3 regions of the Pseudomonas huanghezhanensis genome follow, and region 2 is predicted to be linked to each of the others. Evidence: riboswitches for the same ligand, from Rfam matches in the RefSeq annotation. Region 2 holds a riboswitch; each other region holds the start of a gene.

Region 1 (10,129 bases), 330 kb from region 2:
GCAGTCGCTCGACCTCTGACTTGCGGTGTGTGAATACTTCCAGATATTCAATAAGCCCGTTCAAACCTGTATCTCCTGCGAGTTGGTCCATGGGTTTTGATAACGCGGGTAAAAGACCCGCGCCAAGAATACGCCTTTAGGCAATTTGAACGCGCCGAGCCATCACGCTAGCGTCACTGTCCAAACCGATTCCCACGCATCAAGACGGTGTTTCAGATGAACCCAACGACGCCAGATGGACGTTATTTTGTTGTCAAAGGCCAGCTTTGGCGGTGCTCCAATCCTTCGCTGGATCAGGACGAGCGACAACAACGGGTTAACCCGTTAATGGATGCGCGGCGCGAGGTCAAGGCCGAGAAAGCATCAAAAGATGCCGAGCTGTTGAAGGCCGCAAGATCCCACGTGAATGCCGCGAAAGTAGCGTTGGGTGAGCGAGGACTGGTCTGGTGGAATGACGGCGCTCCAGACTTCAATCGACACAAAGTGGCTGATACCCTGCATGCCGACTGGCATGCAGGGCTTGGTGAGGCCTCATAAGCGTGGTCAGGCCATCTGGTTGGCAAACCTGCCAACCGCATCGACCACCCTGCGCGCGCCGTCCTGAATCTCGACGATGACCTGCCCGGCTTGCGTGGCGAGTTCCAGCCCTTGCTCGGCTTGCGACTTGCTGTTGGCCATTTCATAGACCGTTTCATCGACCAGTTTCTGGTTGCGCAGCACCACCGAGGCAATCTCCTCGGTGGCGCTGCTGGTGCGTCCGGCCAGTTGACGCACCTCATCGGCCACCACCGCAAAGCCCCGGCCCTGTTCGCCGGCCCGCGCCGCCTCGATGGCCGCGTTGAGCGCCAACAGGTTGGTCTGCTGGGCGATGCTGCTGATGGTCTGGATGATTGAGCTGATCAGTAGCGATTGCTTGCCGAGCGCTTCCACGCCCCCCGCTGCCGCCTGCATGTCATCGGCGATCTTGCGCATGGTCGAAACGGTCTCGTTGACAACCACCGCGCCGCGTTGCGCACTGATATCGGTTTGCTGCGAGATCTGAAACGCGGTTTCAGCTGCTTTACTGACTTCATGCTCGCGGGCGACGAGATCGGTGATCACCGTTGCAAACTTGACCACTTTGGACAGGTTGCCCTCGGTGTCGTACACCGGGTTGTAGGTCGCTTCCAGCCACACGGTCCGCCCATGGCTATCTACCCGATTGAAGCGGCCGGCAACGAATTCGCCCCTGTTCAAGGTGGCCCAGAAATCTTTGTATTTTGGCGAGGACGTCTCCTCTGCACGGCAAAAAATGCGGTGATGACTGCCCTTCGCCTGGGCCAGGTTGTAGCTCATGGCTTTGAGAAACTGGTCGTTCGCGGTGAGGACATGGCCCGTCAGATCGAACTCGATGACCGCCGTGGAACGCAGCAATGCGTCGATGAAGGAGGTGTTTTCCGACGCCTTTTCCAGCTGGTCGGTGATGTTTGTGGCGTAACAGGTGATGTGGCTCAACGCGCCAGCAGCGTCCCGGACGGGTTGCCAGTGCGCATGCAGCCACACCAGCGACCCGTCCGCGTGTGAATAACGGTATTCATCGGTGATCGACTTGCCGGCCGCAACCGCGGCCCGAAAATTCTTGAAACACGGCAGTTTGGTCACGTACTGCGGCACGATGCTCGCCATGGGGCGGCCTATTAGTTGGTCAGTCGTGTAGCCCAGCGCCGTTGCAAAGTTGTCGTTGCAGTCTGTGACTTTAAACGTGGAGTCGATGCTCAACATCAGCATTTCAGTACTCAATCCATCGCGCAGTTGACGCAGTTCCAGCAGTTCAGCGGCTTGTGAATTGAGCTGGGATTTCAATTTATTGTTAAACATCGGGACAGCCTCCTTATCATACGAAGGTTATCGGCGCTATCCGCTACATATTGAACTCGACCGGACGAATGTTGCAGGCCCTGCATGGATGTGCGTTTGCCGCTCGCCTGTTTAACGCCAGCTTAGAACCCTGGGCGCGTCAGCTCAGTCGCGTCGAAGAGCGCCGGATGAACTTGATCGAATGGGTAAGGTTTGGCTTGCGTGTGACGCTGATCGGTCTGCGGGTCACGGTGTCCAGGGTGATGTTCCAGAAGCCGCTGCTGGGAACGACAATTTTCGCCGGGAATTTTTCAAACGCGCCGCCGTGGTAAGTGTGCCGACCTGCGTTTTTGAAGCTGCGGAAGTTGGCATCGCTCATCAAGCGGATGTTGCAGGGGTTAGAACACTCGATGACAACGATGTCGCCCTCGTTCAAGTGTTCTCGCTGGTGAATGAATTTCATGGGAGTCTCTGACAGTTCGTAGCAAGGTCGGAACGATATCATGGCTCAGTGCGCGCTGAGTCCGACCGTGACGCGCCACTTACATTGATGCCGTTTAAAAGGAGGTTCACCATGCTGATCGCGCACCTTTCAGATTTGCACATAAGGCCCCAAGGTGTTTTGTACCAGGGGCTGGTGGACTCGAACACCATGTGCGAGCAAGCCATCGATCACTTGAATGCACTGTGGCCCCGCCCGGAGGTGGTGATCATCACCGGTGACGTGGTCGATGAAGGTCAGCCCGCCGAATACGAGAAGGCGCGTGCGCTGCTGAGCCGGATCGAGCAGCCGCTGCTGATGATTCCCGGCAACCACGACGACCGCGGGCTGTTCCGGGAGAACTTCTGCAGGGGCATGCCGGGTGCTGACGATGACCCGGTGCACTTCATCGCGGCCGGTCTTGGCCCGATGCGCATCATTGGCCTGGACGTGACCGTGCCCGGCGAGCACCACGGTGACATAGATGACGCAGCGCACGATTGGTTAGAAGCGGCGCTCGCGCAAGAGCCTGAACGGCCGACCCTGATCATGCTGCACCAGCCGCCGTTTTTGAGCGGCATTCCCTACATCGATACCTACGCGTGCCTCAACGGGCATCGGCTTGCCCAGCTGGTCGCGCAGTTTCCGGCGGTTGAACGCGTGGTGTGCGGTCATATCCACCGTTCCATGCAACTGCGCTTCGGCGGGACCGTACTCTGCACCGCCCCCAGCACAACTACCGCCATTGCCCTGGCGCTGGACCCGCATGCCAAAGAGGCGTCATGGCTGGAACCGCCCGCCCTGTTGCTGCACCACTGGAAACCCGACACCGGCCTGATCACCCACTGGGTGCCTATCGGCAACTTCCCCGGGCCTATGCCGTTTGCGTAGCCGTCAGGTGCTGTAAGACCTCTTGAGCTAACTTGTTGGCGAGACGTCCTCGCAGGTTGAACAGCTCGCGAGTGGGCGCGACTTCAACGATGCGCCCCAGGTACATGACCGCTACCCGATCAGTAATGTGCCCGACCACGGCCAGGTCATGGGTGACGAACAGCAAAACAATCCCGACCAGGCACCGGCTGCCAGCACCACGGGTTTGCATTTGTTTTCGCCCCGTTCGGTGATCACCGAACTGACCCGCCCCGCTTCAGTCTCGATGCCCCGTGCAGCGCAGCGCGTCAGCATTTTTACCCCCAGCGCACGAGCGCCTTCGGCAATGGCGGCGGTGGCAATGCCGGGCTCGGCGCGGCCGTCGGTGGCCGTGAACAGCGCACCCTTCCACGACCCCGGCATCTTCGACTGCAAGCGGGCTTCAATCTGCGCCGGGTCAAGCAATTGTGCGTCGATGCCCAGTGGCCGCGCCTGTTCCAGCCACGCCACCTTGTTGCCTATCTCCTGTTCCGATTCGCAGGCGTAGAGGATGCCCGCACGGGTGAAGCCGGTGTCGTGCTTGAGTCGCGTGGGCCATTCGTCCCACAGCTTCAGGCTGGCAATCGCCAACGGGACTTCCGCAACATCACGGCCCAGGGTGCGCACCCAGCCCCAATTGCGCGAAGACTGCTCATGGGCGATGCCGCTTTTTTCGACCAGCACCACCGAGACGCCGCGTGCGGCCAGGAAGTAGGCGGTGCAGACCCCGACGATGCCACCTCCGATGATCACCACATCGGCGCTTTCGGGCAGTGAATGATCGCTGTCGACGTGAGTGATAAGCGGGTACATGAGCGTTCCTGCGTCGGTCGTTACCCAAGGTTTACCGCGCAGGCCACACAGCGGCAAGCCTTGTCGCGACCACTGGGTCCATGCACTCACATGGTGAGATCAAGGCCGGGTGACGGCTTGAGCGCAGCGCTTGAGCCGGGCGCAATCAGACCCTGTTTCATCGACGCGACCGCGGTCGGTGGTGATAACCCCGATGATCGTCTACCATGCCCGCCGCCGGTTCCCCCACGGGACTAATAGGGAATCCGAAATGCCGCCCCCGGCATCAATCGGAACTGCCCCCGCAACTGTAGGTGCCGAGCCTGCTCCTCAATAGCCACTGGACTGATGTCCGGGAAGGCCGGAGTCAGGCGACGACGCATCAGTCAGGAGACCTGCCGGCCAAGCAAATCACTAACCGGCGGGGTGTCCGGGAAGGACATCTCAGCAGCTAGCCGTGCCAGGCTGACGGGCGATCCCATCGCCGATGGCAGCGGTTGAAGATGTGTTTCCGGTTCGAGCCCCCTGCCCCGTGTACGGTCGGATGGAGACAGCCTCATGCTGATGTTGCGCCTTGCTACCCTGGTCACCGCGTTGAGCGTTGCCACCCTCGCCCATTCTGCCCCCACGCATTACCCGCTGACCGTCGAAAACTGCCGCAGCACCCTGACCTTTCCGCACGCTCCAACCCGCACGGTGACCATTGGCCAGGCGGGCACCGAGATGCTGTACGCCTTGGGTTTGAGTGACAAAGTGGTGGGCACGTCATTGTGGTTCAACGACGTACTGCCCCTCTATAAGTCGCAAAACGATGCCATCGAGCGGCTGGCGGACAACGCCCCGAGTTTCGAGTCGGTTATCGCCAAGCGCCCGGAACTGGTGGCCGTGGAGCTGGAATGGATGGTGGGCGCGCAAGGCGCGGTCGGCACGCGCGAGCAGTTCCATGAGTTGAAAATCCCGACGTACCTGATGCCCACCGACTGCGAAGCCAAGAACAACCTGGTGGGCGCGGACGGCACACGTCTGGAAGCCTTCCGGATAGACAGCGTCTACAAGAGCATCAGTCAGTTGGCCGAGATCTTCGATGTTCAGGACCGGGGTCAGACGCTGATTGCCGAACTCAAGGCCCGTCTCGCTCAATCCATGGCGCTGGCCCACGATGCGCCGAAGCAAAACGCAAGCGCGCTGGTCTGGTTCTCCAGCCCCGGCCTGGAGCTGGATCCGTATGTGGCCGGCCACAAGGGCGTCCCGCAATTCATGCTCGACACCTTGGGCGTGCGCAATATTGTGCAGTCCGATGAAGAATGGCCCACCGTGGGCTGGGAAACCATCGCCAAGGCCAACCCGACCTTTCTGGTGATCGCGCGCATGGACCGTCGCCGCTTCCCCGCTGACGACTATCAGAAAAAGCTCGAATTCCTGCGCAATGATCCGGTGACGCGCAACATGGACGCCGTGAAGAACAACCGCATCATCGTTCTAGACGCCATGGTGATGCAGGCCAGTGTCAGGACATTCACTGGCCTTGAAACCCTGGCGGCCGCCATCAATACCTTCAACCCGGCGAAATGACCTCAATGCTTTCTCGAACGCTGCTCGCACTGGTTGTGTTGTTGCTCGCTGTCTTTGCCGGTGTCGCCATTGGTGAGACCACCCTGGAGCCATCCGTGGTGTTTCAGGTGCTGGCCAATAAGTTGTGGGCCGCAGGCTACGTCCTCGACCCCATCGACGAGGGCATCGTCTGGAATTACCGCTTGCCTCGCGCCTTGGTCGCGGGCGCCTGCGGCACCGGGCTGGCGACATGCGGCGTCATCTTGCAGGCGCTGCTGCGCAATCCGCTGGCTGACCCTTATTTGCTCGGAATTTCCGCTGGCGCTTCAACCGGCGCCGTGCTGGTGGCATTGCTGGGTGTGGGGGCCGGGCTGATTTCGCTGTCGGTCGGGGCCTTTGTCGGCGCCATCGCAGCCTTTGCAGTGGTGGTGCTACTGGCCCGTGCCAGTGGACGCAGCGCAGGCACCGGCCAGATCATTCTGGCGGGGATTGCAGGGTCGCAGCTGTTCAATGCGCTGACGGCATTTCTCATCACCAAGTCGGCGAACTCCGAGCAGGCGCGCGGCATCATGTTCTGGTTGCTGGGCAATCTGGGCGGCGTACGCTGGCCGTCGGTCTGGCTGTGCGTGCCAGCAGCGCTGTTGGGGCTGGCTGTTTGCCTGTGGCACAGGCGTTCGCTGGATGCGTTCACGTTTGGTGCCGACTCCGCGGCCTCGCTGGGTATCGCGGTGTGGCGGGTGCAGCTGATCCTGATCGGTTGCGCGGCGCTGGTGACGGCCGTGATGGTCTCGATTGTCGGCTCGATCGGTTTTGTCGGCCTGGTGATCCCCCACGCTGCACGGCTGTTGCTGGGCACCCGCCATGCGCGGTTGCTGCCCGCGAGCGCGTTGGGCGGCGCAGTGTTTCTGATTGCTGCCGACGTCCTGTCGCGCACCCTGATCAAGGGCCAGGTGATCCCTGTTGGTGTCGTCACGGCGCTGGTCGGCGCTCCGGTGTTTGCCTTGATTCTGATTGGCCGGGGGACAGCACGATGAACGACGCCACGGCGGCATTGGATCACCCCGTGCTCTCGTGTTCGGGGCTCGGTCTGCGCGTGCGTGATGCCGAATTGCTGCACGGCATCGAGCTGGAAATCCGGTCTGGCGAGACTTTTGGCATTGTCGGACCGAACGGTTCCGGCAAATCCACCTTGCTCAAAGTCCTCGCCGGATTGTGCGTACCCAGCCAGGGTTCGGTGCAGCTGGGCGCAAAGGCGCTCAGGTCTTTGTCGCGGCGTGACATCGCGCAGACACTCGCCCTGGTCGAGCAACAGGCGGATACGCTGGAGGCGGTGAGTGTGTTTGATGCGGTCGCATTGGGCAGAACGCCCTGGTTGTCAGCCTTGAGCCCTTGGTCAAAGGAAGACGATGCAATCGTCGAACAGGCCCTGAAGGATGTCGACGCGGCGCACCTGAAAAACCGCAGCTGGCGCAATCTTTCAGGCGGCGAACGTCAGCGGGTGCACATCGCCCGTGCTTTGGCGCAGCGTCCGCAAATCCTGCTGCTGGATGAACCGACCAATCACCTGGATATCCAGCACCAGCTGGCGATTTTGAACGTGGTGCAAGCGTTGCCGGTTACAACGCTGATTGCGCTGCATGATCTCAATCAGGCACTGACGTGCGATCGACTTGCGGTGCTTGACCGGGGGCGACTTGTCGCCCTCGGCACGCCGCTGCAGGTGCTCACCCCGCAACGCTTGCGAGAGACCTTCGGCGTGGAGGCGCACTATTTGATCGACCCCGCTGACGGCGCGCAGATCTTGCGCTTCCGCTCAGCGTGAGGCGTCCTGTCGGTCCACGTTCTGGTTATCAAAGCGGGCTGTGCATATGGGTCGTCTGCCACACCGGGTCGGCATCGATATCGATCACGTCGAAACCGCGTTTGCGCCAGAAGTCGATGGCACCCGGCAAAAACGGGTGGGTGTGCAGGTAAATGACATCGACCGCGTCGGCCACTGCCAAGGCTTTGAGTGCCTCGTACAACCTGGTCGCCAGACCTGGGCGGCGATACGCGGGGTGCACGAAGAGGCGGACCACTTCGACCACGTTCAGGCCTGGATAGGCAAGGTGCGGGAAGCGGCTGTCGTAGGGTAGATAACCGACGCAGGCAACGATTCGCCCTGCGTCGCGCGCCAGCAGAAATCGTCCCTTACCGTTTAAGTAAACGCTGGCAAAATCCGCCAGATCGGCTGGCATACCGGCCCCATCCAGCTTGGGAAAAAGCTCGGCGCGTGCGGCCAGGGTGAACTCGATGATTTCAGGAATATCCGCGCTGACCGGTGCGACGATGGTGAGCTGATCCAATACCTTTTCCTCTGCGAACCACACACGATTTAGCCCGGCATCTTATCGTGGTGGACCCTATCGCGAGCAAGCTCCTTCCCACGGGTTTGGCGTTCGGTGGTTGATGGTCGGTGATGCGGTTTGTCTGATGGACCGTATCGCGGCCTCGCTTTGGCTCGTCAGGCTCCTACAGGGTTTCGTAGCGTTTATTAGAGGCGATTAACCGCGAAATCTTTAAGTTCGTTAAAGGCGATTGGCCGCGAGATCTGTACGTTTGTTGGATGCGATTGGGCGCGAGATCTGTAGACGCGAATTCATTCGCGTGGCGGCATCACTGTTTCAACCCGGACAGCGGCTCGCCAACAAGTTGGCTCCTACACAGACTGTGTGAAAACCTAGCCAACCCGCCCCAGATCTAAGAAAATGCCCCGCATCGAAAGATGCGGGGCATTTTCTTATGGCGTACATCCAGGGCGAATCTCGAAACCAGACCAGCCTGTTTCCGGTTTCCATCGACGAAGTCATTCCCGAAGACCATCTCGTCCGGGTCATTGATGCCTATGTTTCGCGCCTTGATCTCCGGGTTCTGGGTTTTGATAAAGCCATCCCCAAAGGCAACGGACGTCCACCTTACAACCCGCCGATCTGCTCAAGCTCTACATCTACGGTTATTTCCAGCGCATACGGTCTTCGCGCCGGCTCGAAGCTGAGTGCCAACGCAACATCGAAGTCATGTGGCTGCTCAACCGCCTCGCGCCGGACTTCAAAACCATCGCCGACTTCCGCAAGGATAACGCCACCGCGTTCTCTGCAACCTGCCGCGCGTTTGTTCAGTTCTGCCGAACCGCAGGCTTGGTCAAAGGTGATCTGGTCGCCATCGATGGCAGCAAATTCAAGGCTGTCGCTTCGGCCCGTCGTCACATCAGCACCAAGCACCTCAAGCGCGATCAGGAAAAATTGGACCGCCGCATAGCCAAGTATCTAGAGGATTTGGACTGCGCAGATCGCGACGAAAATGAAGAGGTGGTTGATCGAAGCGCTGTTAAGACGGTGCTGGCAAAACTGACCGCCAAACGGGACGACTACCTGACCTGCCAGGCGCTGATGGACGAACTGCAGATCACCCAATTCATCAGCACCGAAAGCGACGCGCGGATGATGCGAGCCCGCAGGGCATGGCCGTTGCCTACAACGTGCAGACCGCAGTCGACGCTGAAAACAGCCTGATCGTGCACCACGAAGTGACTCAGGAAGGCGATGATCGCAAGCAACTGGAGCCGATGGCAAAAGCGACTCAGGAAGTCCTTGAACAACCGAATCTGACCGTTACTGCAGATGCCGGCTATTCAAACGGCGAGCATTTTCAGGCCTGTGATGACGCCGGCATCACGGCGTACGTACCGATTAATCGGGGCAACAACATTGAAGACCCCACTTTTTTTGGCCGGGACGATTTTAACTACGACCAGCAAAACGACCGCTACCAATGCCCGGCCGGGCATTTTTTGCCCCTGCTGCAACTGAACAAGGGACAGCGAATCTACCGCGCAAACGCTAATGACTGCGGCTCCTGCCCCCTTAAACATCGATGCACCAAGAGCCGCTATCGCTCGATCAAGCGACACGTTCACGAAGAAGCTTTTGAAAGAATGAAGCAGCGAATGCAGGCACATCCTGAGATGGTTGATGCCCGAAGAAGCATCGTCGAACACCCGTTTGGCAACCTCAAACAATGGATCTACGGCAATGGCCGGTTCTTGCTTCGCCAGCTAAAGGGTGCGCGAACGGAAATGGCGCTTGCGATAAACGCCTATAACCTGAAAAGGGCTATCAACGTGCTGGGCGTGCGCCGAATGATTGAGTTGCTGGCCTGAGGAAGGCCTTTTTTCTCTCTGTATAAATGGGAAATGCCCCGAGGTGATCGGGGCATTTTTTTGGTTAGCTGCTGGTTATCTGGTTTTCACACGGTCTGTACAGGAGGTCTTACAGCGCTGTTGTAGCGTGGCTTGCCCGCGAATCTGTAGGCGCGAATTCATTCGCGCGGGGCGCTGGACTTGATTCAAATGTCCAGCCGCCCCGCTGAGTGTCTTACATCTTGAACTGACGCAGCGTAGTGGTCAGGTTGGTGGCCAGCAAGGCGAGCGAGTGGCTGGCGCTGCTGGTCTGGTCCGCCCGAGCGGCTGACTGAACCGACAGATCCCGAATGCGAACCAGGTTGCGGTCCACTTCACGTGCG
Region 2 (10,129 bases):
ATGCGGGGCATTTTCTTAGATCTGGGGCGGGTTGGCTAGGTTTTCACACAGTCTGTACAGGAAGCGAAACCGGGATGACGAGCTAAGGCCTGAAAACATGTGCGTGACCCGCGTGATACAGGGACGACTCGCTGAACACTTCGTTGCCCAGCACGCGCCCGACCAGAATCAGAGCGGTACGCCGAAACCCCTTGTCCTGCACTTTCGCCTCGATATCTGCCAGTGTCCCGACTACCCAGTCCTGATCCGGCCAGCTGGCTCTATGCACCACTGCAATCGGGCAGTCGGTGCCGTAGTGGGGCATCAACTCGGCGACGATCTTCCCGAGGTTCTTGACCCCGAGGTGAATCGCCATCGTTGCGGTGTGCTGCGCCAGCTCGCCCAGCGCCTCGCCGGCAGGCATGGAGGTTTTGTCGGCGTAGCGGGTCAGAATCACGCTCTGGGAAATGTCCGGCAGCGTCAATTCGGCACCCAGCAGCGCAGCGCACGCGGCTGTTGCGGTGACGCCTGGGATGATTTCAAACGCAATGCCCAGCTCGCGCAGGTGACGAATCTGCTCGCCAATTGCGCCATACAGGCTCGGGTCTCCCGAATGCACACGCGCAACGTCTTGACCCCGTTCATGAGCAGATTTCATCAGGGCGATAATTTGCTCGAGGTGCAATTCGGCGCTGTTGATGACCTGAACGGCTCGATGACCTTCAAGCACGGCTTCCGGAACCAGCGAACCGGCGTAAATGATGACCGGGCAGTTACCGATCAGGCGTTGCCCTTTGACGGTGATCAGCTCTGGATCGCCGGGGCCTGCGCCGATGAAATAGACGGTCATGGGGGTCTCCGAAGTTTACTCAGGTGTACGAACCAGCCAGGGCGAAGGTGGCATCGTCCTTGTTGCGGCGTGCAATCAACAAGTGGACAGGAGCGGCACACAAGCGAGCTGCCAATGCCAGCGCTGTGCTTTCAGCGACGCCATAGCAGCCGGTCGCGTCGAAAGCAGCTTGCGAGCGATGACTCAGTCTTTGCTCGAACTCCGCCACTTGATCCGCGCTGAAAAACACCAACGGCACACCGAGCCTTTCGCTCAGCGCCAGCAATCCCGGCTCTGAAGATTTGAGGTCGATGGAGGCGAGGGCAGTTACGTCGCCGACGGCCATGCCAAAGAGCGCAAGGCTTTCGTCGATCAACCCCGCCAGCACTTCGACCGGACAACCGCGTTTGCAGCCGATGCCGATCACCCGGACTGTAGACAGAACTGGCTGGCTCATGCGGCGTGGGACAACCCGGCTGCGTTCAGTTCCGGATTTTTGCGACGGAACAGCCAGGCGCTGATGAGGCCCATAGCCACCCAGAACACGGCGTTGGTCAGCAATGAGGCGATTTTGAACTGCGATTCAAGCGCTTCCGGTGCCAGGCTGGAGTGAATTAGCGGCTGCGGCGCGCCAATCACGTGCGGCACCAGCAGAATCGCCGCAGCCAGCACCTTGAGCATCCAGTGGTGGGCGAATACCAACAGGGCCAGCGCCACGGCTGTCGACGCGGCGGCGCTGATCCACCAGAACTGGCGCTGGGTCAGATCAGCTGCAGCGGTGCCCGGCAACTCGGGTGGCAGGCCCAGGGTCGGCGCGAGGACGAACACGGCAAAACCCGCCAGCCCCCACAATGCGCCCTCAGCAGTACGGCCCGGCGCACGCAGCGTATACAGCGCCGCAAGCATCAGCGCAAAACCGACCGCGACCACCAGATTGCCACCTGTGGTGGACAGCACGCGTTGCCAGCCGTCTTCCGGCTCCCACGCTTGCGCGTCATGCACATGCGCGGCCATGGCGCCGTCACTGTGCTCATGCGGTTGCACCTCGGAGGCGGGCGCCTTTTCATAGGTTTCGGCCTGAAGAATCAGCGGCGCCACCCAGAAGCTTTGCAGAACGGTCAGCAACAGAGCGGCCAGCAGCCCGGTGAATCCTGCCGTTTGAGCGATACGCTTGAACATGGCGTCGGACCTCAATGGCAAGGGAAGGCTGAGCTGTGACGGGTGTCATGCGCGGCGTTGTGTACTGCATCGATGTGCGAAAAACCGGCGAAATACACCAGGCATGCGCCCAGGATCATCGCGCTGACAGAGGCGGTCAGGCGTTGGGTCTGGGTGGTGCTGCTGGCGGTAGTGATTGGGCCGGTGGTACTGATCGACATGGCGCGTCCCTCTGAAATGTCAGCGAACAGGAAAGCGCAGTGAAGCCCGCTGACAGGCGTCAGCAGGGACTCAACAGCGCCCGCCCACCGCGGGTTTGTGATGTGAACGTTTCGGGCCGGTCTCCGGGCTCGCGAGGGGTGCAGCGCGCAGCGCGTGGCACCTTCAAGAGTCCCTTCCCATGCCGCACGCAGTTGGCGTGAAAGACACAGTGGATCTGACTCTTCTCTCGCTTACCGTTGCGGGGGCAGCGCCGGACTTGCGCAAGCCGAAGGCTTGCACGCACCGGTTTCCCGTTTCACCCTGTGAAGGGCACCCGTAACAAGGCGTGTAGGAGAGCATGGCCGGGCGGCCAGCGTCAATTGCGGGCCGGCCGTGTGCGCAGGTGGTAATGAGCCTTGCGGAGATTGACCTGAACAGGGTCACTGCGTAGCCTTGCGGCAGTCGAGGTTCGCAGGTCCGGTGACGTCCGGGCCAGTGCTAAGAAGGGAATGCGGTCAGACGCCGCAGCTGCCCCCGCAACTGTAAACGGTCATGTTCATTGCACAGCCACTGCGCGAGCGGGAAGGCGCGATGAATGCTTGTCGCGCATCTCCAGCGCCCGGCACGCCACCGTAAGCCAGGAGACCTGCCTCGACCCGGGAGCCATGCGCGAGCACGAGCCCCATTCATTCTCATTACAACCGGGCGGGGTGATCCGGTGGCGAATCCAACGGCCAGCCAGTCTCAGTGCTGCGTCGTTTTCGTCCCTTTTGCCCGCCGCAAAGCCTGAGGGCAACCGATGAAAACACTGGCCAAACTCCCCGTCACCATCGTCACCGGCTTTCTCGGTTCGGGCAAAACGACTCTGCTGCGCCACATGCTCGACAACGCTGAAGGACGCCGCATCGCGGTGATCGTCAACGAGTTCGGCGAGCTGGGCATCGACGGCGAAATTCTCAAACAATGCACCATCGGCTGCACCGAAGAAGAAGCCTACGGCCGGGTTTACGAGCTGGCCAACGGCTGCTTGTGCTGCACCGTTCAGGAAGAGTTCTTCCCGGTCATGCGCGAACTGGTTGCCCGACGTGGCGACCTCGACCACCTCCTCATCGAAACCAGCGGGCTGGCACTGCCCAAGCCGTTGGTGCAGGCGTTTCAGTGGCCGGAAATCCGCAACGCCTGCACCGTTGACGCCGTGATCACCGTGGTCGACAGCCCGGCCGTGCTGGCAGGTACCTTTGCGGCATTCCCGGATCAGGTCGATGCGCAGCGCAAGCTCGACCCCAATCTGGACCACGAGTCGCCCCTGCATGAGCTGTTCGCGGACCAACTGGCGAGCGCCGATCTGGTGATCCTCAACAAGGCCGACATGCTCGACGCCGACTCGCTGGCCGCGGTGCGTGCTGAAGTCGCCGAAGAGTTGCCCCCGGCGGTCAAAGTCATCGAGGCCAGCAAAGGTCAACTGCCGATCAGCGTGCTGCTGGGCCTGGGCGCTGAGTCCGAGCAACACATCGACAGCCGCAAGACCCACCACGATCACCACGAAGGCGACGATCATGAGGACCACGATCATGATGCTTTCGACTCGATTTCCATCACCTTGCCCCAAGCCGACGAAAGCCTGCTGCTGGACGCGCTGACTCAGGCCGTCGTGCAGCACGGCATCTTGCGCGTGAAAGGCTTCGCTGCCATCCCCGGCAAGCCGATGCGCCTGTTGGTGCAAGGCGTTGGCACGCGGTTCGACAAGCATTTTGACCGCGCCTGGAAGCCTGAAGAAGAGCGCGTGACACATCTGGTGCTGATCGGTCAGGAACTCGACGCTACGGTGCTCGAATCACAGCTGCGCGCTGCGGTTTCCTCCGTTGCGGCCAAAGGTTAATCCATGCACCTGCTCAGAACCCAGCCCGGCGGGTTTGTCCCGGACGACAGCATCGCTGACCTCGGTCAAACCCCCGCCGAACTGGTGATTCTGTGCAGCGGCGATTCCAGTCTGGCGTTGCTGGCTGAAACGGCCCGGCAACTCCCGGACGATTACCCAAGCTTTCGTCTGGCCAACCCCATGCAGGTGCAGAACCATGCCTCGGTCGACCTTTACGTGGACGAGGTGCTGCGCCACGCCAAGGTGATTCTGCTTTCTTTGCACGGCGGTATCGGCTACTGGCGCTATGGCGTCGAGCGTCTGGTGGAGCTGGCGGCACGTGGCGTGAAATTGATTCTGATGCCCGGTTGTGATCGGCCAGATCCCGAACTGACCGGTCTGAGCAGTGTGCCGGCAGAAGAGGCCGAGCGGCTATGGCATTTCCTGCGACAGGGCGGCAAGCACAATGCCATGCAGTTGTATAACTGCATGGCCAGTAGCTGGTTCGGCCGCGATTATCCGTGGACCGAGCCGCAGCCCCTGCAGCGGACCGTTATCTACCACCCCAAAAAAGCCAGTGCCACGCTCGGTGACTGGCAGGCCGACTGGTTGCCCGAGCAACCGGTGGCGGCCTTGTTGTTCTACCGCTCGCACCTGCAAGCGGCCAATACCGGGTTTATAGATGTGTTCTGCGAGCGCTTGCTCGCGCAGGGACTCAATCCTCTGCCCATCGCCGTAGCCAGCCTCAAAGAGGCTGGCTGCATGGCGGCGTTGCAGGACTGGATGGACGAAACCGACACCGAGATCATCCTCAACACCACGGGCTTTGCCCAGTCCAGCCCTGAAGCCCCGCACCTGCGCCCGTTTCGCCGAAACATTCCGGTGATTCAGGCCATCTGTGCGCAAGACAACGAGCCCGCATGGCAGGCCAGCGAACAAGGCCTTGGTGCCCGGGATCTGGCGATGCACATTGCGCTGCCTGAGCTGGATGGGCGAATCATCAGCCGGCCGATCAGCTTCAAGGACCTGGCGTGGTACAGCGAGCGCAGCCAGTCGGACGTTGTGTGCTATCGCCCCCAGCCTGAGCGCATGGACTTCGTCGCCGAACTGGCGCGACGCTGGGCTTTACTGGGGCGTTTGCCCAATCACGACAAGCGTGTGGCGCTGATTCTGGCTAATTACCCGACACGCGACGGGCGAATCGGCAATGGCGTAGGCCTCGACACACCGGCCGCCGCGCTGAATATCCTGCGTGCGCTGCTAAACGAGGGCTATCCCCTGGCACCGCTGCCTGAGAGCGGCACGGCGTTGATTCACGCATTGTTGGGCGGCGTGACCAATGATCCCGAGGGCCGGGACCAGCGTCCGTGCCACCAGAGCATGGCGATGGACGAGTACCTCGCCGCTTTCGCTGCCTTGCCCGAGGCCAATCAACATGCAGTCACTGAGCGCTGGGGTGCGCCCGACACCGACCCCATGTGCCGGGGCGGGCGGATGATGGTCGCCGGGCTGCGCTTTGGTCTGACCTTCATTGGCATCCAGCCGGCGCGCGGTTACGGCGTCGATCACAGCGCTGTGTATCACGACCCAGACCTTGTGCCGCCGCACGGCTATCTGGCGTTTTATTTCTGGTTGCGCAAAAGCTACGGCGCCCACGCTGTGATCCACGTCGGCAAGCACGGCAATCTGGAGTGGTTGCCGGGTAAAGGTGTCGGGTTGTCGGAACACTGTTGGCCAGATGCGATTCTCGGGCCGATGCCTAACATTTACCCGTTCATCGTCAACGATCCTGGTGAGGGCGCCCAGGCCAAACGCCGCACCCAGGCAGTGATCATCGATCACCTGATGCCGCCGCTCACGCGCGCTGAAACGTATGGCCCTTTGCGCGATCTGGAAGTGCTGGCGGACGAATACTACGAAGCGCAGCTACTTGATCCGCGCCGTGCCAGAGAGCTGCAAAAGGACATTCTCAGGCTGGTGCGCGAAACCCACATTGACCGTGAACTGGCGCTCGAAGAAGGTTTTGATGCCGAGTCAGACGCCGCGGTCTGGCTGCCGCGTCTGGACACCTATCTGTGCGACCTGAAGGAGTCGCAAATCCGTGACGGCCTCCACGTGTTTGGCGAGTCCCCGAGCGGACGTTTGCGCATTGATACGTTGCTGGCGCTGTTGCGCATCCCGCGTGGCGACGGCAAGGGCGCGCAAGCGAGTGTGCTGAGGGTGTTGAGCAAAGCGTTCGACCTCGGTATCGATCCGCTGGACTGTGTGTTGGGTGACCCGTGGACCGGTCCCAAACCTCATGCGTTACATGAAGTCAGCGACGAACCTTGGCGAACCGTGGGTGACACACGGGAGCGTCTGGAGCTCTACGCGGCGCGTCTGATTGAGCGCGTATTGGCGAATCCGGTCGACGGTAAATTTTTTGAAAACAATGAGTTGGAGCTTATTGTTAATGCGTTGAAAGAAGAGGTGGCCCCGCGTCTGGACGCATGCGGTCCGGCAGAGATGCAGGGTTTGCTGGATGCCCTGAGCGGGCGATTCGTGCCTGCCGGCCCCAGCGGTGCACCCAGCCGTGGGCGCCTTGATGTGCTGCCGACGGGGCGCAATTTTTTCTCGGTGGACGTGCGCAACCTGCCCACCACCACCGCATGGCGCATCGGATTTCAATCGGCAAATCTGTTGCTGGAGCGGCACTTGCAGGACAACGGTGACCATTTGCGTCAACTGGGATTGTCTGTCTGGGGGACGGCGACGATGCGCACCGGCGGCGACGACATTGCCCAGGCGATGGCGCTGATGGGCGTGCGTCCGGTCTGGGCAACGGGCAGTCAGCGTGTCGATGATTTTGAGATTCTGCCGCTGAGCCTCCTCGACCGCCCGCGTGTTGATGTGACGCTGCGGGTGTCGGGGTTTTTCCGCGACGCGTTCGCCAATCTGATTCGCCTGTTCGACGCCGCCGTGCAGGCCGTTGCAGCGCTGGACGAACCCGACGATATGAACCCGCTCTCGGCCCGTGTGCGAGACGAGCGCGCTGAATTCGAGCGCGCCGGGGCTACTCCCGAGCATGCGGCGCGTCAGGCAGGCTGGCGGATTTTCGGCGCTAAACCGGGTGCCTATGGCGCCGGCGTGCAGAACGCTATCGACGGACGCCTGTGGCAAAGCCGCGAAGACCTCGCTGAGGTTTATCTCAATTGGGGCGGATACGCGTACGGCGCCAGCGATGAGGGCACGCCGGCGCGCGAGCGGTTTGCGCAACGCCTGAGCCAGGTGCAGGCGGTGCTGCAGAATCAAGACAATCGCGAACACGATCTACTCGATTCCAATGACTACTACCAGTTCCAGGGCGGCATGCTCGCGGCGGCCGAGACCCTCAGCGGCGCCAAAACTGCGAGCTACCATGGTGACCACAGTCAACCCGATCTGCCGAAGATTCGCACCCTCAAGGAAGAGCTGAACCGCGTTGTGCGTTCGCGTGCGGCGAACCCCAAATGGATCGAGGGGGTCAAGCGTCACGGCTATAAAGGCGCGTTTGAAATGGCTGCCACCGTGGACTTTCTGTTTGCGTTCGATGCCACCACCGAACTGATCGACGATCATCAATACGCGCTGCTCGCCGACGCGTACCTGCTTGACCCGTCTACCCGTGAGTTCATCCAGCAACACAACCCTGACGCGCTGCGCGACATGACCGAACGCATGCTGGAGGCCCAGCAACGCGGCCTGTGGCAAGAGCCCGGCGAGTACCGCGAGGCGCTGGAAAACCTGTTGCTGGACATTGAAGAGTCGTGAGGCTGGCTGTGCAAAAGCTGCTGGCTGAACGTCCGGCTCTACACGTCAAAAACGAGAATTGAGAATGAACGACATCCCGCATTTCCCCTTGGCCGCTGTGGTCGGCGCTGAAGCGCTGAAACTGGCGCTGTGCCTCACGGCCATCGACCCGAAGATCGGCGGGGTGTTGATCGAAGGGCCGCGCGGGATGGCTAAGTCCACTTTGGCGAGGGGGCTGGCCGATTTGCTCGCCAGTGGTCAGTTCGTGACCTTGCCGCTGGGCGCAACCGAAGAGCGGCTGGTCGGTACGCTTGATCTTGATGCGGCCCTGAGCGAAGGCCGTGCGGCGTTCTCTCCGGGTGTGCTGGCCAAGTCCGACGGCGGGGTGCTGTACGTCGATGAGGTCAATCTGCTGCCGGATCATCTTGTGGACCTGTTGCTGGACGTCGCCGCAAGCGGAATCAATCTGGTGGAGCGCGACGGCATATCCCATCGTCATGCGGCCCGGTTCGTGCTGATTGGCACCATGAACCCTGAAGAGGGAGAGTTGCGCCCTCAACTGCTCGATCGTTTCGGCCTGAACGTCGCGTTGAGCGGGCAGACCGCGCCAACCGAGCGCAGCCAGATCATCCGCCGGCGCCTGGATTTTGATGCCTCGCCCGAGACGTTCTGCCAGCAATGGGAGGCGCAGCAAGCCGAGCTTAGGTCGCGTTGCGAACGTGCGCGCGTCTTGCTGTCGGACATCGAACTGGATGACCGCAGCCTGGAAGTGATTACCGAGCGGTGTTTCGCCGCGGGTGTTGACGGCTTGCGCGCTGACCTGGTCTGGCTGCGTGCGGCCCGGGCGCATGCGGCATGGCGCGGCGTGTCGGTGATTGAGGAGGAGGACATTGATGCGGTGGCCGAGTTTGCCCTGCGCCATCGGCGACGTCAGCCCTCGGAATCGCCCTCGTCGCCACCGCCGCCGCCTTCGTCGCGTCCCGAGGCCGATCAGCCACAACCCACACCACCCAATCAAGGGCAGGGCAGTTGGGGCGAGTTGCCTGCGCAACCGATAACCACCGGGGAGCGCCGGGACATCCCCAGCTGGCCAAAAAAGCCTTAGGCATCCGCCCTCGTTCGATCAAGGGGGCGGATGCCAGCCCCCGGCCGGGTCGACTCAGTGGCGGTAAAAGCGGCGCTCCACGTGCCGGGGCAGACGGTGCAATTGCCTGGTTGCCGACTTTGCTGCGGGGGCGCCCGACGCGTCGTGCGGATCTGGTTCGTCAGCCCCGCAGCGCACGCCCGGGTGAAATATGGCTGGTGATTGTCGACGCATCGGCCTCTACCCGAAGGCATAAGGCCTTGAGCCAGGCAAAAGGGTTGCTGGCGCAATTGTTCGATGATGCTTACCGACGCCGCGCCCGGCTCGCGTTGCTCACGGCCAGTGGCGGTGCTGCGCGCTGGCAGCACCACGGATTCAAAGCGACGGCGTCGTTGCAGCCATGGCTGGATGGATTGGGTGCAGGTGGCGGCACGCCGCTGTTCGATGCGCTGAGTCAGGCGGGAGACTGGCTGCGCGAGCGTCAGAAGCGTTACCCGACCCAGGCGCAGCGGGTTCTGGTGCTTACCGATGGGCGCATCAAGCAGATGCCGCCAATCCCGGCATTCGAGTGCCCCAGCGTGCTGATCGATATGGAGCAAGGGCCGATACGGCTAGGAAGGGCGGCAGACATCGCAACGATGATCGGCGCCGAGTATCGGCATCTGAACGATCTGTAGGCATGAAGAGCGGTGGGCGCGAATTCATTCGCGTGACTTCGTCAGAAAGGGTTCACACCGTTAGATCGCCTCGCCAACAAAGTGGGGGCCTACAGGACTGCGGTGCAGCCTCTGTAGGCGCGAATTCATTCGCGAAACGGCACGCGTTTCACGCTGGCATGGTCCAGGGCTCAAGGCTGTAGCCTTCGCCGCTGATTTCTGCACGGGCCTGTTCCAGCATCGCTGCCAGTTGTCGAGGATCCGAATAGGCGCTAAGCGGAATCTGCTTGCGACCGATGCGGTTGCTGGTGCGGTCAACGACGGTCAGGCTCAGCTCGCCGTTACCTTCCTGGGGAGCCCAGGCCACACATTGAAACGGGTGAAAGGCGCGACCGGCGATCAGCAAGGCTTCGTTAAAGCGCAAAGGGGCGTTCATGGCGTTTCCTCAAAAGCCCGTTATCCATTCAATCACCGGCGGCGGGCGTCCCGTCCGGCTGTATAGGTGTACTGATGACGGCAACCCGGCCCCAAGTCACACCTTCCGTCACAATAATTTTGCGACCAGTCTGTAATGCACGTCTTACAAGGCCTGTAGG
Region 3 (10,129 bases), 940 kb from region 2:
GCTTTCCGTATATTCACGAGCCGATCTTTCGGGTGAGGGTATCGGGAGGCTTTACCGCCGAGATAAACCCTTCGCAAACCGATCATTCTGCGCAAATGGACGTGTTCCTGAAGTGCAGGGCCTTAGATGTGATGGGGGACCTCCTAAGTCACATTTGATTCGATTGAATTTGCAAATGAGGATGATTGAGGGCATAGTCTCGGCTTCTTTACACATCCGCCACGGTCGTGCCCATGCTAAATCGCTTCGCACCCCTCGTGCCCCTCGCACTGGTTACCCTGTTGTTCGGCTGCGCGGCCCAGATGCCAGCGTCGCAACAGCAGGCTCAGAATCAGCACATGCAGAATTCTGTTACCGCCCAATCCGCTGCACACAGAGCCGACTACGCCTCCGTGCTGCAGGACGAAATCGCCACCGAAGATGAACTGGCACAGTTTGCAGACAGCAAGCCGTATCAGCTGCCAGCGTTGGCCGACAGCATCCTTGAGCGTGGCAAAGCCCTGATCGGTACGCGCTACCGTTTCGGCGGCACTTCGACTTCCTCGGGTTTTGATTGCAGTGGCTTTATCGGTTATCTCTTCCGCGAAGAGGCCGGCATGAGTCTTCCGCGCTCAACGCGTGAAATGATCAACGTCGATGCACCCCTCGTTAAGCGTAACGACCTCAAACCAGGCGATCTGCTGTTTTTCAGCACTGCCGGTCGCGGTCGCGTCAGCCATGCGGGTATCTATCTGGGTGATGATCAGTTCATCCACTCAAGCAGCCGCCGCAGCGGGGGTGTTCGTGTAGACAGCCTCGACGATGCCTACTGGTCGAGGACTTTCATTGAAGCCAAACGCGCGTTGGCGATGGCACCTGCCCAGACTCAGGTTGCAGAAACAACGACAGCGTTGAATTCGACTACACTCAAGCGCCAACATCGTTGAATACCGGGCGCGCAACAGGTTAATCCTGATTGTGCGCAGTTCCAGCTCCTCTCAGGCAGGGGCTTAGGCCGCATCCGTTGCAGGTTGTTGTATCCATGTCGCTACCGGTTCGCCTGATTGTCGTATCAATGGCCGTATTGCTGGCGGCGTGTGCCAGCACTCCACCGCCTGCCCCTAAACGGGTTGCCCCCAAGCCCATCGTTTCCGCTCCTTCCGACTTTACCTCCCCCGTTGCAGACGACGTGCTCGTCCGCGCCATCGGGCTTGTGGGCACACCTTATCGCTGGGGCGGCAACACACCGGATTCCGGGTTCGATTGCAGTGGCTTGATCGGCTACGTGTACCGTAATGCGACGGGCATCAGCTTGCCGCGTTCGACCCGCGAGATGATTACCCTGCGCGGCCCGGACATCAATCGCAGTCAACTGCAGACGGGTGATCTGGTGTTCTTTGCTACGTCGGGCGGTTCCAACGTCAGTCACGCCGGGATTTACGTCGGGGAAGGGCGTTTTGTGCATGCACCGGCCACCGGTGGCACGGTCAAACTGGACAGCCTCGACAAGCCCTATTGGCAGAAAGCCTGGCTCAACGCCAAGCGCGTCATCCAGCCTTCGAGCCTCGCGCGGCAGTAGCACGTTGAGTGTGTTGCTGCGGGAGGGAGCTTGCTCGCGATTGCAGTGTGTCAGTTGGCACATTCAGCACTGACATTCCCCCATCGCGAGCAAGCTTCCTCCCACAGATTTATCGACGAATCATTTTGCCGCGTTAGAAGCCTGTGCGGTTTTCGCTGCCGTCACTCGCCATATCTTGTTGCCGACGTCATCGGCGACCAACAGCCCGCCGTTATTGTCATTGATCACGCCCACTGGACGGCCTTGCGCCTTCTCATCCGAATTCAGGAAGCCCGTCAACAGGTCGACAGGGGTTCCGCTCGGCTTGCCATCCTTGAACGGTACGAACAGCACCTTGTAGCCACTGTGGGGTTTGCGGTTCCAGGAGCCGTGTTGCCCGATGAACAGGCCCTCAGTAAACGGAGCAGGCAGTGTTTTGCCGTCTGCGAATGCCAGGCCGAGGGACGCGGTGTGCGGGCCAACCGCGAAATCGGGCGCAATCGCCTTGGCCACCAGTTCCGGATTTTGTGGTGTGACTCGAACATCGACGTGTTGCCCGTAATAGCTGAAGGGCCAGCCGTAGAAAGCGCCGTCCTTGACCGACGTCACATAGTCCGGCACGAGGTCGCTGCCGATTTCGTCACGTTCGTTGACTGCCGTCCAGAGCGCGCCGGTGTGTGGTTCCCAATCCATGCCGTTGGGGTTGCGCAGGCCCGAGGCAAAAATGCGATGTGCTCCGGTGGCGGGATCAACTTCCCAGATGGCTGCACGGTCTTTTTCCTGATCCAGGCCGTTCTCGCCGACGTTGGAGTTGGAGCCGACGGTGACGTAGAGCTTCTTGCCGTCTTTGCTGGCAATGACGTTTTTGGTCCAGTGATGGTTGAGCGTACCGCCCGGCAGATCGACGACTTTGGTCGGCTGGCCGGTGATCGACGTCTGGCCGGGCTCGTAGTTGAAGCTGATTAACCGATCAGTGTCAGCCACGTAAAACTTGTTGCCGACCAGCGCCATGCCGAACGGCGAATTGAGGTTTTCCAGAAACACGGTGCGGGTTTCTGCCACGCCATCGTGGTCCTTGTCGCGCAGCAGGGTGATGCGGTTCGGGCTGGGCACGCCGGCACCTGCGCGGCCCATCACCTTTTCCATGACCCAGCCGCGGATGCCCTTGCTGTCGTCAGGTTTTGGCGGCGAATTGGTCTCGGCCACCAGTACATCGCCGTTCGGCAAGACGTACAGCCAGCGCGGGTGGTCGAGGTTCTCGGCGAACGCAGCGACCTGCGTGCCCGGCGCGGCGACAGGTTTGGCGCCGGCGGCCCAGCCGACTGCCGGAGCGATGTTCACAGTAGGGATCAGCGTTTTATTGGGTTCAGGCAGCTTGGGCGATGCCCCCATGCCGTCACTGACTTGCAAGGTGGAAGACTCGCCGCAAGCAGCAAGGCCACCGGTAACCAACAGCAGCAGGACAAATTGAGGTCTGAGCTTGAACATCGTCGATCTCCATTTCGGGTGCAGTTTGTATTTTTGTGTATCTAGGTAGAGGCACCTGAGCCTTCTTAGGTTCAACCGGCGGATCAGACGCTGCGTTGATTGACGCTCAAACCCCAACCCTCTACCCTTCGCCACTTGTTTCAGGTGCCCATCGAGCAAGGCTCGACAGGGTGAAACAGGGAAGCCGGTGAGAATGCCTCGCGCTTTGATCCCGGCACTGCCTCCGCAACGGTAAATGAGAAGGCCGCGCACGATGCCACTGTGTTCATTGAGCATGGGAAGGCGCGTGGCCAGAAAGTTCGCTCATGAGTCCGGAGACCGGCCTGATCCAATTCAACAGCATCACGGAGGGCGATGCTCTGCGCAGCGGCCCGGGTCTTTGATCTGCGTCGTGCTGCCAGTGCCTGCCTTTGCTCTTCGTCTGCGTTTACCTGCCCCTCAAGCGGAGAGCCGAGATGAGCGAATCCCCCGAACGTGACGAACGCCATCTGGCGCGCATGCTGCGCAAAAAAGCCGTGATGGACGAGCGTATCGCCAGTTCACCCAACGAATGCGGCCTGCTGCTGGTGCTGACCGGCAACGGCAAAGGCAAAAGCAGCTCGGCATTCGGCATGTTGGCCCGCGCCATGGGCCACGACATCCAGTGTGGCGTGGTGCAGTTCATCAAGGGCCGTAACAGCACCGGCGAGGAGATGTTTTTCCGTCGTTTCCCGGAACAAGTCCGCTACCACGTCATGGGCGAAGGGTTCACCTGGGAAACCCAGGACCGTCAGCGCGACATCGCTGCTGCAGAATCCGCCTGGGCCGTCACGCAAGAGATGCTCCGTAATCCCGAGATTGGCCTGGTGATCCTCGACGAGCTGAACATCGCGCTCAAGCATGGCTATCTCGATCTTGAGCAAGTGCTCAGCGACTTGCAGGCGCGCCCGCCGATGCAGCACGTCGTCGTGACCGGTCGCGGCGCCAAACAGGAATTGCTCGACCTGTCGGACACTGCTTCCGACATCAGCGTGATCAAGCATGCGTTCCAGTCCGGTATCCGCGCGCAAAAGGGTATTGAGCTGTGAGTAAGCGTTCATGAGCGAGGCAAGGCACTGCCCGGCGGTATTGATCGCCGCACCCGCCTCCGGACAGGGCAAAACCACCGTGACCGCCGCGCTCGCCCGATTGCACCGCAATCAAGGGCGCAAGGTCCGCGTGTTCAAGTGCGGCCCTGACTTCCTCGATCCGATGATCCTCGAGCGCGCCAGCGGCAACCCGGTGTACCAACTGGACATGTGGATGGTGGGCGAGGACGAAAGCCGACGCCTGTTGTGGGAAGCTGCCGCCGACGCTGACCTGATCCTGATCGAAGGTGTGATGGGGCTGTTCGATGGCACCCCATCCAGCGCAGATCTGGCACGACGTTTTGGCGTGTCGGTGCTGGGCGTCATCGACGGCACCGCCATGGCCCAGACGTTTGGCGCCTTGGCGCTGGGGCTCGCGCGTTATCAGCCGGACCTGCCTTTTGCCGGCGTACTCGCCAACCGGGTGGGCACGGTCCGTCATGCGCAGTTGCTGGAGGACAGCCTCACTGAAGGCATGCGCTGGTACGGCGCATTGTCCCGCGAGACCGGTATCGAACTGCCCAGCCGCCATCTGGGGCTGGTGCAGGCCAGCGAGCTGAATGATCTTGACGTGCGACTCGACGCAGCAGCGAACTCGCTGGCCAGTACCTGTGAAGTGGCGCTGCCGCCGGTCGTGACGTTTGAAGCGCCTGACGTCGTGCCCGCCGAGCGCTTGCTCGAAGGGGTTCGGATTGCCATCGCCCATGACGAAGCATTTGCGTTCATCTATGGCGCGAGCCTTGATTTGCTGCGGGCGATGGGCGCCGAGTTGTCGTTCTTTTCGCCCATTCGCGACCAGCAATTGCCGGAAGCAGACAGCTTGTACCTTCCTGGCGGTTATCCGGAGCTTCACCACGTGGCTCTGGGCGAAAACACCCCGATGCTCGACGCGATCCGTCAGCATCACGCCGCCGGTAAACCGCTGTTGGCGGAGTGTGGCGGCATGCTGTATCTGCTGGACGCTTTGACCGATGTCGACGGCGTGCGCGCGGACCTGGTCGGACTGCTCAGCGGCGAGGCCGTCATGCAAAAGCGTCTCGCCGCCCTGGCGCTGCAAAATGTCGAGCTGCCGGAAGGCACGTTGCGTGGCCACACCTATCACCATTCGCTGACCAGCACTGAGCTGCAACCGATCACCCGTGGCATCAGCCCCAATGGCGGGCGAGGCGCCGAAGCGGTCTACCGCGAAGGCCGGATGACGGCTTCCTATGTGCACTTCTATTTCCCTTCCAACCCCCAGGCGGTGGCGGCGCTGTTTTTGCCATGAGCGACCAGGCTTTCAGTGACGCCGAGCGCGCTGCGGTTTATCGGGCGATAGCAGAACGACGGGACATGCGTCACTTCAGCGGCGGCTCAGTTGAGCCTGCGTTGTTGGCGCGTTTGCTTGAAGCGGCCCATCACGCGCCCAGCGTCGGGCTCATGCAGCCCTGGCGTTTCATTCGTGTCACGGACCGGCAGTTGCGTGCACGTATCCGCGCCCACGTTGAGCTTGAGCGCATCCAGACCGCAGAGGCCTTGGGCGAACGTTCCGATCACTTCATGAAGCTCAAAGTCGAGGGCATCGAGCAGTGCGCCGAAGTGCTGGTCGCAGCGTTGATGGATGATCGTGAAAAGCACATTTTTGGCCGCCGGACGTTGCCGGAAATGGACATGGCGTCGTTGTCCTGCGCAATCCAGAACCTGTGGCTGGCCGCCCGCGCCGAAGGGCTGGGCATGGGCTGGGTTTCGATGTTCGAGCCTCAGGCGCTGGCCGAGGTGCTGGGCATGCCGGTCGGGGCCAAGCCGCTGGCCATCTTGTGTCTGGGGCCGGTCGCCGAATTTTATCCACAGCCGATGCTGGTGATGGAAGGCTGGGCGCAGGCCCGCCCGCTCAGCGAGCTGGTTTACGAAAATACCTGGGGAGTGCATCCATGAGCGTGGCGTTGTTGAGCATCGCCGGGGTTGCGCTGGACGCGCTGCTTGGCGAGCCAAAACGAAACCACCCGCTGGTGGCCTTCGGTCGTTTCGCTGATCGTCTCGAACAACGCTTCAACCCCGGTGGACGCGGCTGGCGCAGTCATGGCGTGACGGCATGGTTCATCGCTGTCATTCCGCTCACCGTGCTGGCTATGTTGCTGAGCGGGCTGCCTTACATCGGCTGGCTGATCGAAATTGCCGCGTTGTACTGCGCGCTGGGCATGCGCAGTCTTGGCGAGCATGTTCAGCCAGTGGCGCAAGCGCTGCGCACCGGCGATCTGGACGAAGCACGGCGCCGCGTCGGATATCTGGTCAGCCGACAGACCACTGAGCTGGATTCAACCGAAGTGGCGCGCGCCGCGACCGAGTCCGTTCTGGAAAACGGCAGTGATGCGGTGTTTGCTGCGATTTTCTGGTTCGTGCTGCTGGGTGCGCCCGGCGTGGTGTTGTATCGCTTGAGCAACACGCTGGACGCTATGTGGGGGTATCGCAATGCCCGCTTTGAACGCTTCGGCTGGGCGGCGGCAAAAATCGATGACGTGCTGAATTACATACCGGCGCGGCTGGTGGCGTTGACCTACGCGCTGCTGGGGAAAACCCGACTGGCCTTGCGCTGCTGGCGCACGCAGGCACCGAAGTGGGACAGCCCCAACGCAGGGCCGGTGATGGCGGCAGGTGCAGGTGCCTTGGGTGTTGAGTTGGGAGGCCCGGCGATTTATCACGGCGAGCTGCACGAACGTCCGCAGTTGGGTGAGGGCACGCCTGCCGATGCCGATGCCATTGATCGTGGCTGGCAATTAGTGCAGCGTGGCGTCTGGCTTTGGTTGCTGATCTTGTGCGCAGGGGCTCAATTCTATGCTTGAACACGGCGGCCGATTGCGCGGCGCGATCAGAGATTACGGTATCCCCGAAGTGGAATGGCTCGACTTGTCCAGCGGCATTTCCCCGTGGCCGTGGCCCATCCCGCAGATCCCTTTGACTGCCTGGGCGCGTCTGCCCGAGACCGATGACGGCCTTGAACTCGCTGCCAGTGATTACTACGGTGCGCCCCACGTGTTACCCGTCTCGGGTTCGCAAGCGGCGATTCAGGCGTTGCCGCGGCTGCGTCACGCCGGCAAGGTCGGCGTGCTGTCGCCCTGTTATGCCGAGCACGCAGAAGCGTGGCGCAGCAACGGGTTCCTGGTGCGCGAGGTGCTTGAGCATGAAGTCGATTGCTTCATCAATGCGCTCGACGTGCTGGTGGTCGTCAACCCCAACAATCCAACAGGTTTGAGTCTACCGCCGCAGCGCTTGCTGGCATGGCACGCCCGACTTGCTGAGCGCGGCGGCTGGCTGGTGGTGGACGAAGCGTTCATGGATAACACGCAGGCGTTGAGCCTCGCGTCGCATACTGATCGCGTTGGCCTGATCGTGCTCCGCTCGTTCGGCAAGTTCTTTGGGCTGGCAGGCGTCCGGCTCGGTTTCGTACTGGCCGAACCGCGGTTTCTGGCTTCCATGGCCCAACAGATCGGGCCGTGGGCAGTCAACGGGCCTACGCGGGTGTTGGGGCAAATCTGCCTCAATGATGCAGAAGGCCAACGCGTGCAACGTGAACGTACAGAACGCGCCAGCCAGCGCCTTGCCGCGCTGCTAAGCCGGCACAATTTGGCCCCGCTGGGCGGTTGCGCGCTGTTCCAGTGGCTGATCACACCCTACGCCGTCGCGCTGCATGACTTCTGCGCCCGGCGAGGGATTTTGCTGCGACTGTTCATGAACAACGGCCCTCATAACAGCAGCCTGCGCTTTGGCTTGCCGCGTCAAGAGGCAGACTGGACGCGCTTGAACGCAGCCCTCGAAGCCTTCTTTCTGGAAGCGAAACCCGCATGAACAGCAAAACCCTGATGATTCAGGGCACGACGTCCGACGCGGGCAAAAGCACGCTGGTGACCGCCGTGTGCCGATGGTTGACCCGGCAAGGCGTGCGTACCGTGCCGTTCAAGCCGCAGAACATGGCGCTCAACAGCGCGGTGACGGCGGACGGCGGCGAGATTGGCCGTGCCCAGGCGGTGCAAGCCCAGGCCTGTGGTCTGGCGCCGCACACCGACATGAACCCTGTGTTGCTCAAGCCCAACAGCGACACCGGTTCGCAAGTGATCATCCATGGTCGCGCCGTCACCACCATGAACGCCGTCGCGTACCACGACTACAAATCCATCGCCATGCGGGCGGTGCTTGAGTCGCATCGGCGCCTGAGTGATGCCTATTCGGTGGTGATGGTCGAGGGCGCAGGGTCGCCTGCCGAGATCAACCTGCGTGCAGGCGACATCGCCAACATGGGCTTTGCCGAAGCAGTGGATTGCCCGGTGTTGCTGGTGGCGGACATCAACCGTGGTGGCGTGTTTGCTCATCTGGTGGGGACGCTGGAATTGCTGTCGACCAGTGAGCAGGCGCGCGTGAAAGGCTTCATCATCAACCGGTTTCGGGGCGACATCGCTTTGCTGCAACCCGGTCTGGACTGGCTTGAGCAGCGCACCGGCAAGCCGGTCGTGGGCGTTTTGCCGTACGTGATGGACCTGCACCTTGAGGCAGAAGACGGTCTTGATCAGCGCCAGACTGATAAGGTTGAGCGCGTACTTAACGTGATCGTTCCGGTGCTGCCGCGCATCAGCAATCACACCGATTTCGACCCGCTACGCCTGCATCCTCAGGTCAATCTGCAGTTTGTGGGGCCGGGTCAGGTGATCCCTGCCGCAGATCTGATTATTTTGCCCGGCTCGAAAAGTGTCCGCAGCGACCTCGCTTATCTGCGCAAAAACGGCTGGGACGGCGCCATCAGCCGGCATTTGCGCTACGGCGGCAAGGTCATCGGTATCTGCGGCGGCTTGCAGATGCTGGGTACCCAACTGCACGATCCGCTGGGGCTTGAGGGCGACGCCGGGTCCAGTGCTGGCCTGGGTTTGCTCGACATGAGCACCATGCTCGAACAGGAAAAACAGCTGCGCAATGTGCGTGGACGTCTGACGCTTGAGGGCGCTGAAGTCGCCGGTTACGAGATTCACGCGGGCGTGACCACCGGCCCCGCGCTGGAGCTTGCCGCCGTGCAATTAGACGATGGCCGTTGCGACGGCGCGCAAAGTGCCGATGGGCAGGTCCTTGGCACTTACCTGCACGGCCTCTTCGAAAGTCCGGCCGCTTGCAGTGCCTTGCTGCGCTGGGCAGGTCTTGAAAACGTCGAGCCGGTGGATTACCACGCCCTGCGTGAGCGGGATATCGAGCGTTTGGCCGATCTGGTGGAAAACCATCTGGACCGCGCGCTGTTACGCACACTTTGCGGTCTGGAGAACGTCTGATGCAGCAATTGATCCTCGGCGGTGCGCGCTCCGGTAAAAGCCGTCTGGCAGAAAAACTGGCGACTGATAGCGGCCTCGACGTGGTTTATATCGCCACCAGCCAACCCTTGGATGGCGAGATGAATCAGCGCGTGGCGTTGCACCGCAAACGGCGACCCGAAGAGTGGGGGCTGGTCGAAGAACCCCTCGAACTGGCTCGCGTCTTGAAAGAACACGCGCAGCCCGAACGCTGCCTGTTGGTGGATTGCCTGACCTTATGGCTGACCAATCTGCTGATGCTTGAAGATTCCCAGCGCCTGAGCCACGAGCGTGATGCCTTGCTGGAAGGCCTGGCAGCGTTGCCGGGCGAGATTATTTTTGTCAGCAACGAAACCGGGATGGGTGTGGTGCCCCTCGGTGAGCTGACCCGCCGTTATGTCGATGAAGCCGGTTGGCTGCATCAAGCGCTGGCAGAGCAATGCCAGCGCGTGGTGCTGACCGTGGCCGGTTTGCCGATGACCCTTAAAGGATCCGCGTTATGAGTAATGTCTGGTGGCTCGCGCCTGCCGTCGAAATCGACCCGCACAGCCTTGAGCAGGCGCAGGCCCGGCAGCAGCAATTAACCAAGCCGGCGGGCTCGCTCGGACGGCTTGAGGGCACGGCCGTGCAGTTGGCGGCGTTGCAGGGGCGCGTCAAACCGCACGTCGACAACGTCTGGATCGCTATCTTTGCGG

Evidence for each region. A riboswitch is a leader RNA that binds a small molecule or an ion and turns the genes downstream of it on or off. The one in region 2 is predicted to bind cobalamin.
Region 1: it holds a riboswitch for cobalamin, as region 2 does, so the genes downstream of both, OYW20_RS12585 (ABC transporter substrate-binding protein) here and cobW (cobalamin biosynthesis protein CobW) in region 2, are expected to answer to the same signal.
Region 3: it holds a riboswitch for cobalamin, as region 2 does, so the genes downstream of both, cobO (cob(I)yrinic acid a,c-diamide adenosyltransferase) here and cobW (cobalamin biosynthesis protein CobW) in region 2, are expected to answer to the same signal.

The regions. Positions count from the first base shown of each region.
Region 1 is NZ_CP113949.1:2,834,796-2,844,924, reverse strand. Features, by position in the region: gene OYW20_RS12620 (hypothetical protein) at 1-91, opposite strand, end outside; gene OYW20_RS12615 (hypothetical protein) at 217-537, shown strand; partial or broken gene OYW20_RS26265 (methyl-accepting chemotaxis protein) at 544-978, opposite strand; partial or broken gene OYW20_RS26260 (PAS domain-containing protein) at 1,132-1,761, opposite strand; gene OYW20_RS12605 (DUF1883 domain-containing protein) at 1,997-2,299, opposite strand; gene OYW20_RS12600 (phosphodiesterase) at 2,411-3,208, shown strand; gene OYW20_RS12590 (NAD(P)/FAD-dependent oxidoreductase) at 3,320-4,039, opposite strand; cobalamin riboswitch at 4,240-4,435, shown strand; gene OYW20_RS12585 (ABC transporter substrate-binding protein) at 4,577-5,590, shown strand; gene OYW20_RS12580 (FecCD family ABC transporter permease) at 5,587-6,603, shown strand; gene OYW20_RS12575 (ABC transporter ATP-binding protein) at 6,600-7,391, shown strand; gene OYW20_RS12570 (GNAT family N-acetyltransferase) at 7,420-7,914, opposite strand; partial or broken gene OYW20_RS12565 (IS1182 family transposase) at 8,351-9,767, shown strand; partial or broken gene OYW20_RS26255 (methyl-accepting chemotaxis protein) at 9,982-10,129, opposite strand, start outside.
Region 2 is NZ_CP113949.1:3,166,768-3,176,896, reverse strand. Features, by position in the region: gene cobM (precorrin-4 C(11)-methyltransferase) at 83-829, opposite strand; gene OYW20_RS14160 (cobalamin biosynthesis protein) at 849-1,265, opposite strand; gene OYW20_RS14155 (CbtA family protein) at 1,262-1,987, opposite strand; gene OYW20_RS14150 (CbtB domain-containing protein) at 1,999-2,187, opposite strand; cobalamin riboswitch at 2,285-2,520, opposite strand; cobalamin riboswitch at 2,616-2,835, shown strand; gene cobW (cobalamin biosynthesis protein CobW) at 2,967-4,046, shown strand; gene cobN (cobaltochelatase subunit CobN) at 4,050-7,814, shown strand; gene OYW20_RS14135 (ATP-binding protein) at 7,879-8,898, shown strand; gene OYW20_RS14130 (vWA domain-containing protein) at 9,000-9,554, shown strand; gene OYW20_RS14125 (hypothetical protein) at 9,703-9,969, opposite strand.
Region 3 is NZ_CP113949.1:4,108,789-4,118,917, reverse strand. Features, by position in the region: gene OYW20_RS18480 (NAD-dependent deacylase) at 1-158, shown strand, start outside; gene OYW20_RS18475 (C40 family peptidase) at 234-926, shown strand; gene OYW20_RS18470 (C40 family peptidase) at 1,022-1,558, shown strand; gene OYW20_RS18465 (PQQ-dependent sugar dehydrogenase) at 1,679-3,025, opposite strand; cobalamin riboswitch at 3,151-3,366, shown strand; gene cobO (cob(I)yrinic acid a,c-diamide adenosyltransferase) at 3,481-4,092, shown strand; gene OYW20_RS18455 (cobyrinate a,c-diamide synthase) at 4,103-5,398, shown strand; gene bluB (5,6-dimethylbenzimidazole synthase) at 5,395-6,045, shown strand; gene cbiB (adenosylcobinamide-phosphate synthase CbiB) at 6,042-6,950, shown strand; gene cobD (threonine-phosphate decarboxylase CobD) at 6,943-7,953, shown strand; gene OYW20_RS18435 (cobyric acid synthase) at 7,950-9,416, shown strand; gene cobU (bifunctional adenosylcobinamide kinase/adenosylcobinamide-phosphate guanylyltransferase) at 9,416-9,937, shown strand; gene cobT (nicotinate-nucleotide--dimethylbenzimidazole phosphoribosyltransferase) at 9,934-10,129, shown strand, end outside.